One region of the Eubacterium sp. LMAG:50 genome, then DNA from elsewhere that is predicted to be linked to it. Evidence: a T-box and tRNA genes for the amino acid it is inferred to sense, from the RefSeq annotation. Region 1 holds a T-box; the other holds one or more tRNA genes.
The links. The T-box of region 1 lies ahead of metG (methionine--tRNA ligase). A T-box ahead of a tRNA ligase gene usually reads a tRNA of that ligase, here a tRNA-Met.
Positions count from the first base shown of each region.

Region 2: it has a tRNA-Met gene. The T-box ahead of metG (methionine--tRNA ligase) is inferred to sense a tRNA for this amino acid. The anticodon was not compared.

Region 1 is NZ_NALP01000007.1:553,972-558,701, forward strand. It holds gene CCC31_RS07720 (RHS repeat-associated core domain-containing protein) at 1-160, shown strand, start outside; gene CCC31_RS07725 (hypothetical protein) at 382-1,278, shown strand; gene CCC31_RS07730 (hypothetical protein) at 1,426-1,824, shown strand; T-box leader at 1,889-2,164, shown strand; gene metG (methionine--tRNA ligase) at 2,303-4,255, shown strand; gene CCC31_RS07740 (hypothetical protein) at 4,382-4,730, shown strand, end outside.
Region 2 is NZ_NALP01000006.1:273,329-278,058, forward strand. It holds gene CCC31_RS04055 (phosphatidylglycerol lysyltransferase domain-containing protein) at 5-916, opposite strand; gene ispF (2-C-methyl-D-erythritol 2,4-cyclodiphosphate synthase) at 920-1,387, opposite strand; tRNA gene CCC31_RS04065 (tRNA-Met) at 1,662-1,735, opposite strand; tRNA gene CCC31_RS04070 (tRNA-Val) at 1,743-1,815, opposite strand; gene CCC31_RS04075 (DUF4340 domain-containing protein) at 2,154-2,810, opposite strand; gene CCC31_RS04080 (Gldg family protein) at 2,810-4,730, opposite strand, start outside.

The DNA of each region.
Region 1 (4,730 bases):
TAAAAAAGCAAGAAAATATTTGAAAAAAAATAAGAAAGATGCAGTGGGATATATTGGAAAATTTGCAGGGACATATTGTGTTTCATCATCACCGGAATCGTACACAAATACTATAATGAATATGATTAATTATATAAAAAACAGGGGAGTATGGAGATGATAGTTATAAATATGCTAATTTTAACATAAAAAAATAATTAGTTATTGAGAATTTTAATTGTATAGGGCAAGGCCATGTTTATAAAGGCGAGGTTTTTGTAAAGAAAAAACGAGGCTTTAATAAACAAATAAACCACCGGCTATGCCGGTGGTTGTGATTACAATTGAAAATGCATAATGCATACATAATTAACATGTTTATAGAAAGAAACGGAGACTAATATGAAGAAAATATTAACTATAATGACTATATCGATAATAGTCTTAGTTGGTTGCGACACATCAGAAAATATCACAACTAAAAAAGAAAAAATAAAAACGTCAACAGATTATTATAAAGATGAGATTAAGAAAATGACTGATAAAGATATATATAAAATGATTGTTGAGGATTATGATAACGACGGCGAAAAAGAAGCTTTTATTTTAGTTAATAAAGAGGAGGATAAAGAAAATAAATTTGAATTATGGTTTTTAGGTGGGAAAAATAGTCAAAAATTGTCGGATGAATTTGTTGCAACAGAAGATACAACAATTGAGTTGTTTATAAAAAATAAAAACTATATTATTTTTAATGTTGCACAATTAAGGCAGAATGACAGCATGTATACAGAAATATATAAAGTAAAAGAAAATAAGGCAGTAAAGGTTTTTAAACAAAATAAGATAAATTTATTTTTAGAAAACGAAGAATTATATGCATATGATTATTCATATTCTGTGCTACAGCCGGAATTTAATGAATGGATGAGTTTGTCTCAGCAAAAGTATCATATTAAATGGAATGGCAAGAAAGAAATGTGTCAGGACTATGATGTTAAGACATTATCGGAAGAAAAATTTAGCAAAATTTCTAAAGCTGATGATGTAAAAAATTTAATAAAAAAACAAATTAAAAAAAGATATGGAAAAAAGACTACAAATATTGAGTACAAGTATTTTGAAAGAGAAGATAAAAGTGTAGATATTAATATTATTGTAACGACAAAGGACGGAAGTAAATATAAATATTATGTTTCTACATCTGTAATTAACAATACATTAGGAACAAATATAATAATGAGTGAAGGCAATAAAGAAAAATACTTATTTAAAAGTTTAAATGAGCTGACTAACTAATACAGAATAAAAATATAATTGTATATTTCTAGACATATATGATGAGAAGAAATATTGATGCATGAAAAAACAGAATTTACCAAAATAAACATATATACTGTTTTATATAACTTAGTTTAGTAAGGGAGAAAAGATATATATTCGTATGTGGAAATTTATAATGATGCAGCAGTTTTATCAATCTTTTTTTCTATCGAAAAAAAGAACTTACAAGCAGGTTTGCAAAAAATTATGTGGATTATAAAAAATCTAAGAGAAAATATATCGCAAAGGGATATAGATATGAATATGACTTTTTTCACGGACAACCTATGGTTTTGGCTAGAAGACTCCAATGAATTAAACTTTCAGATGGGATATGATTTCATAAAGAAAAAAGAATTATTAACAATCAAAGAAAAAATTAAGGAAAATAAAAAAATAGATTATTATCGTTTGAGAGAAGTATCAAATGTTATATTCAGAAATCAAAACATTTCTTTGATTGTAATGGGTGATGCAAAGGGATTGACGAGGCAGAGGTTGAAAGAGTGGTTGGAAATATAGACAATTCAGCTTTCAATATTGACAAATAATCATAAAAATAATACACTCATAGTAATTAGCATAATTAAACGCAATGAAGAGAAGAGTACATGGGAATACAGTTTACAGAGAGTCTGATTAGGTGAAAGCAGACAACAGGTTGAACTATGGAAGATGGACTTGGAGCGGCATGGGCGAGCATAAAGTAAACCTGTGACGGACACACCCGTTAAAGTGAAATGAGATTTGGATATAGTTTTGTTAGTGGATTAAGAATAGTATTTGAATACAGTAATTAATGATACTAATATCTGAATAAAGTAAAGTGGTACCACGAAGTTAAAGCACTCTCGTCTTTGCATAAAGAAGAGAGTGCTTATTTTAATTTAGTACCACTACGGGCGACAGGCAACGTAATTGTACTTTCGTTGATTTTGTCAATTCCTATGAAACTATATTCGGGAGTTTTTAGAATAAATAAAAAAGGAGTTTATTTGAAATGGAAAAGAAACCATATTATTTGACAACAGCCATTGCTTACACATCAGGTAAGCCACATATTGGAAACACATACGAAGCAATCCTTGCAGACAGTATTGTACGTTACAAAAGACAGCAGGGTTATGATGTAAGATTCCAGACAGGAACAGATGAACATGGACAGAAAGTTGAATTAAAGGCAGCAGAAAAAGGTGTAACACCAAAGGAATTTGTAGATGAAGTATCAGGAGAAATCAGACGAATTTGGGATTTGGTAGGAACATCTTATGATAAATTTATCAGAACAACAGATGAAGACCACGAAAAACAGGTTCAGAAGATTTTCAAAAAATTATATGATCAGGGTGATATTTACAAAGGTGAATACGAAGGAATGTATTGTACACCATGTGAATCATTCTTTACAACATCACAGTTAGTAGATGGCAAATGTCCTGACTGTGGAAGAGAATGTACACCTGCAAAAGAGGAAGCATATTTCTTTAGAATGAGCAAATATGCAGACAGATTGATTGAACACATCAATACACATCCTGAATTTATTCAGCCGGAATCAAGAAAGAATGAAATGATGAACAATTTCCTTCTTCCGGGTCTTCAGGATTTATGCGTATCAAGAACATCATTTAAATGGGGTGTTCCTGTAGACTTTGATCCAAAGCATGTTATTTATGTATGGATTGATGCGTTATCAAACTATATTACAGGACTTGGATACGATGTAGATGGAAATCACGGTGAATTATATAAGAAGTATTGGCCGGCAGACCTTCATTTGATTGGAAAAGATATCTTAAGATTCCATACAATTTACTGGCCAATTATGTTAATGGCATTAGACGTTCCACTTCCAAAGCAGATATTTGGACATCCATGGTTACTTCAGGGTGGAGAAAAAATGAGCAAGTCAAAAGGAAACATCATTTATGCTGATGACCTTGCAAGCTTATTTGGAGTAGATGCAGTAAGATACTTCGTTCTTCATGAAATGCCATTTGAAAACGATGGAACAATTACTTGGGAATTAATGGTTGAAAGAATGAATTCTGACCTTGCAAACACACTTGGAAATCTTGTAAACAGAACAATTTCAATGTCAAATAAATACTTTGGCGGTGTTGTAAATAACGCAGGTGTTGCAGAAGAAGTTGATGAAGACTTAAAGAAAGTTGTTCTTGAAACTCAGGTTAAGGCATCTAATAAAATGGACGATTTAAGGGTTGCGGATGCAATTACTGAAATCTTCACAATGTTTAAGAGATGCAATAAATACATTGATGAAACAATGCCTTGGGCATTAGCAAAGGATGAAGAAAAGAAGGCAAGACTTGAAACAGTTCTTTACAATTTAATTGAAAGTATTACAATAGGAGCAAGTCTTTTAGAGCCATTCATGCCTGAAACATCAAAGAAGATTCTTGAACAGTTAAACACACAGGCAAGAGCATTTGATGATATGACTGAATTTGGAAAATATCCATCAGGAAATAAGGTTACAGAAAAACCGGAAATCTTATTTGCAAGATTAGACATTAAAGATGTAATGCCAAAGGTAGAAGAAATTCAGGCAAAACAGAAAGCAGAAGCAGCACCGGAAGAAAAATATCCGGAAGTTGAACCAAAAGAAGAAATCACAATTGATGATTTTGATAAAGTACAGATTCGTGTTGGTGAAGTATTAAAATGCGAGCCGGTTCCAAAGGCAAAGAAACTTTTAGTTTCACAGATTCGTATTGGAAATGAAGTACGACAGATTGTATCAGGTATTGCAAAATATTACAAACCGGAAGAAATGGTTGGAAAGAAAGTTGCAGTTATCACAAACTTAAAACCTTGTAAACTTTGTGGCGTAGAATCACAGGGAATGATTCTTGCAGCAGCAGATGATGATGGAAACCTTTCAGTAATGACATTAGACAAAGATATGCCTGCAGGAAGTGAAATCTGTTAAAATATAATAGAATAAGTTTACTGGTTGAGTTAAAGAAAATTATTCAAGTTGTTTGTCAGATTGTATTTAACGACAAAATAATATTTGTTGGAAAGTTTATTTAAGATGTATTTAAGGGAGCAGGTTATGACAGTAAATAAATGGATTAAAAACAGAATATTTGCAATTGCCATTTTATTGTCAATTATTTTTAGCTCAGGCTATTCTTCTTATGCTGTCACAGTATTTGCAAATCAGAATGATTATGCTCATACAGAAAGTATTAAGCAGGAAGCAAAAAGAGTTAAAAGTGAATGTCTGTGTTCTGAAAAAAATGCACAAATACAGATTAAAAGAACTGTAGATGGAACTTCAAAAGAAGCAAAATCAAGAAACAGACATCAGCAACCGTTTATTTATGGAGCAATATTTTCACACAATTTATTTCCGGGAGGAGTTAGTGTAAAGAGTGTTTCAGGTTTATATACTTTTAATA
Region 2 (4,730 bases), on a different contig from region 1:
GAAACTATTTTTGAATTATTGTATATTTTTCAACCATATATATTGGATTATATGACAATTTTGACTTTCTTAGTCCTTCTAATCCCATATCGTCTTCTCTGTTTTCTTTTGCTGCATTTGGAAATGCTACTTTTAAGAACTCGCTACATATAAAAGTATATAAACCACGAATGTTTGGATTAGCTTTTTCCACAGGAATATAAACCATATCTTCCTGTTTGTAGTAATTTCCAATAGTAAACGCTTCTAATTTATCATCTATATAAACTGAGCCAATTTTATAATCAAATACATTTTCATGTTCTAAAAGATATTTGATTCCAATTGCTTCAAAATCTATAAATTCTTTTTCTTCTGTATGCTCTTTATGCTGTTTCCAATTTTCCAAATAATCCATTATCTCATCATGATGCGTACTATCTAACAGTTTAAATTCATATCTTCCTTCATATTCCCTACAAAATGCATTGTAATGATTCTTTTTTTTATGATATTTTCTACCACTTAATGTCTGTAATTTTTGAGCATCATATACATAATCATAATAAGTTCTATCAGGAATTACAGTATACTTATCTTCCGGCAAATTAAGAATATCAACTGCTTCTTTATCAACTACATACATAACAAGCTTCTTATTTAAAACTTCATTAAAGTATTTTTGAGTATCATAAAAGCACTCTTTTAAATCTTCGTTCCTGCAACATGGAACTGAAGAATAATATTTATTATCTTCGCTTTTTGCTACCCACATCACTCCTTTTTCATTACAAAAATATTGTGTTGGATAACAATCAGTCCACATATATAAATCCAACAAATTACTGTCTGCCGTCTCTGGCCTTCTCATTAAATAATATTTCTGTAACTTATTGTAGTCTTCAATTCTAATATCTTTTAATTCTACATCCTTCATAACTTAATTAAGCAGTGCAATCGCCTGAGATGAAATTCCCAAGCCTTCTCCTGTAAATCCTAATCCTTCCTCTGTCGTTGCTTTAATACAAACCTGATTTTCGTTTATATTTAAAGCTTTCGCTACGTTTTTTACCATCTGTTCTCTATATGGAGCAAGTTTTGGTTTTTGTGCAATAATTGTTGCATCAATATTTCCAATTGTATAATTGTTATCTTTTAACAATTTTCCTACGTGTTCTAATAATATAATACTCGATATATCTTTATATTGTTCATCATTGTCAGGAAAATGTTTTCCGATATCTCCAAGTGCAGCTGCACCAAGAAGTGCGTCCATAATAGCATGAACAACAACATCAGCATCTGAGTGACCAATCAATCCATATTCATACGGAATTGTAACTCCACCCAAAATTAATTTTCTCTCTTTTCCTAATCTATGAACATCATATCCCATTCCAATTCTCATAATCTATTTCCTTTAATAAATACAACAAATTAATTCAAATATATATTATAGCATTTTTCTATATCTCAGTCGATATACGACTTGTTAATTAAAATACTATATTTATACACTCTCTGACACATATTTTTTAGTATAACACTATTCATGTATTTTTATCTACAAAGATTACAAGTTTTGTAACAAATAATCAATGCTCAATTTTTTCTTATAAATTTCATAAACCTTCTAAATAAACGAAAAAAAAGAAGGTTTCCTTAATCAGAACCTTCTTAAGTAGCGAAGGGGGGATTCGAACCCTCGACACCACGGGTATGAACCGTGTGCTCTAGCCAACTGAGCTACTTCGCCATATAAATGGGACCTACAGGGCTCGAACCTGTGACCCCCTGCTTGTAAGGCAGGTGCTCTCCCAGCTGAGCTAAGATCCCGTTGCAATCAAACTGCTTTATTAATATAACCATTTGTGCAACTTTTGTCAACAACTTTTTTCATTTTTTTTAATTTTTTTAACTAGTAGTTTAATTTGTAGTGTAATTCACTCTTACAAGATTGAATTTACCTTTTCTATTCATCATTTTTTATTAATTAACATCAATTAAATTTAACTATCTTTATAATTTCACCCTTGCTTTATCATTATAATACCCAAAAGTTGATTTATATTTAATTATTATAAATCAACTTTTTTTGGATAATCATAAAATTATTTATTTGTTCTGTCTTCGCAGTTCCTTTTTTACATTTTTCAATAGTTTGCTATTTTTTACTAATTTGTTCTCGCTTCAGCCTCATCAGTTATTTCTTCTGTCTGTACTTCTGTGCTCTCTTGTGTCGCAGCTTCTGTTGTTGTCTCAGTTATATCTGATATATTCTTCGAAAATGCCGTTTGAATATCTGAGTCAACCAAATAAATATTATCAGCACCTTCAACCATCATATAATATTTACTTGTATCATAAGGATTTTCTTTTCCAATATACAATGTATACGTTGTGTTATCCTCGTCTGTAAGCGCTATTGTATTTGTCTCTGCAATTACATTTCCATTATCATCTATGGTAAATCCATATTGAGATACGTCGTCCTTTTTAGCAATTTTTTCATCTGCAGTTACTGACACAAGTTTTGCAAGCATATCAGTTTCAACTGAATCTTTGCTTATATTTACTGATGCATCGCTTGAATCATGCCATTTTCCATCGCTATCTTTTGTTAATGTAATCGATGTGCCATTTGTTATATAGTTAAAAGCTGTTATTTTTTCATAATCTTTTAACTCAAATGCCGTTATTGCAGTTGCCTCTTTATTTTCAGATTCTTTTTCTTCCTGATTTTTATAAAATTTACCAACGCCAAAATAGCCAATGATACATACTGCCATCAAAATAACTACTACAACAAATTGTTTTTTCTGTTTATTCATTATCTCTTTCTCCTTCTAGTCCAAATTACGATTCCCGCAACTAAAATAGCTATAGGAAGTACAACTGCAACAATTATTCCTACAAGTCTTGAAACTGATGCTGTAATTGTCAACTGAGAAGCCTGGAGGCTCTTTGAAGGAATTGACAAAGTCTCTACAGAATCATCTGTATTAATATACTCACTTAAAGCATTATTGAACATTTCAAGGTTTGCGTCTGCAACAAGTTCATTCATATTGTCATCTAACATATAAACTGAACTTAACGCCAAAATGTTGGTTTCTGTAGTTGTGCTTTCTCCATTTTCATTTTCGCTTGTTACACTCTTCTTTATTTGTGCTCCTAAATCAAATGTTCCTTCAACATCTCCATCTTCTTTAGTATATTTTTTTGCACTTTTCAAATGTGTTTTTGATACTGCTTTTGATGTTGTTGCTAAAGATGTATATGTTATTGAAGAGTCATCTTTATTTGCCTGTTGTAATCCTTTTGCATATGGAGCAATTATATAGTTATCTATTCCTGACGCAAAACTTCCTGAACCATTTGCAAATGTAAAGAACGGACCATACTGGCTTGAATAGAAGTTTATATCATTTTCAGCCACAACACCATCCACAACTTTCACTCCAAATGCTTCTAATATCGATTCAAAATTTGGTTTATCTGTCTGTGCGCTCTTGTAAGCCTCACATGCAATAATTGCTTTTCCTCCGGCATTTAAATAATCAATAACTTTCTGTGCCTCATCTTTAGAATAATCCTTTGTAGGTCCTAAAATCATTATCATTTCGCAATCATCAACTGATAAACTGTCCATACTTGCTAATTTTATTTCTTCAACATCACAATTCATTTTAGAAATTGCATCTGAAAACTTCGAGCCCATTCCAATTTCATCATGTCCTGTTATCTGATAAACAACCGGATTCTTATCTGATAACACATATGATATAGCACTGTCTAACTGACCTTCACAGTCATATCCTGTGTAAGATGTGGAGCCTGTAGTGTAATATGAACTTGTATCTGCTTCATAAATGTTATTGTAATCTACAACCTTTGACTTATTTGTCTTTTTATTTACAACAATTAAACTATTTGATGTAGGTGCTGAATCTGTATAATCTGCGTAAAAATAAGGATTTAATTTTGTATCTTTATATTCAACACTTATATGCTTTGAGCTATTTTCGTAATTTTTTAATGTTTTCTTTATTGTATCATCACTGCCATCTTTAGCTGCCATAACATAGATAACAACGTCATCATTTATTTTCTTTAGCATTTTCTTTGTATCATCTGTTATCGAATACAACTTAGACGCTGTCATGTCTATGCTTGCCCATAAAGATTTATCTGTAACCTTACCTGCAACTAGATTTACAAATACTGCTACTACGATTGCTATAGCGATAAATCCTGTGCTAAATACACCGGTTGAAATAGTTGCCTTAGATACGTTCCATCTTCTTTTTTGTATTGACTGACAAGTGAGGAATAGGAACAAAACAATAATTGTCAGATAATAAACTACTCCTGAAAGAGAAATTACACCACTCATAAATTCATCTACAGGTGACAACAAATCAAATGCGCCAAGTATTTTTGTAAGTGCATTTCCTGAAGATGAAATCATATTTTCTAAGGAATTCATCATGTAACCCATAAATAAAATTACTATGCTTAAAATGGCCGATATAACCTGACTTTCCGTTATGGATGAAATAAATACACCTATTGCAATAAATGCACAGCCATATAAAAATAATCCTAATATATTTGTGTATGCCAATCTAAATGACACTTCGCCAAATCTGGATAAAATAAGTGGATATACACACATTATTAAAACAGGTATCAAATATATTGTAACCAACGCCAAAAACTTACCTACAACTGTTTTTCCAACTGAAATA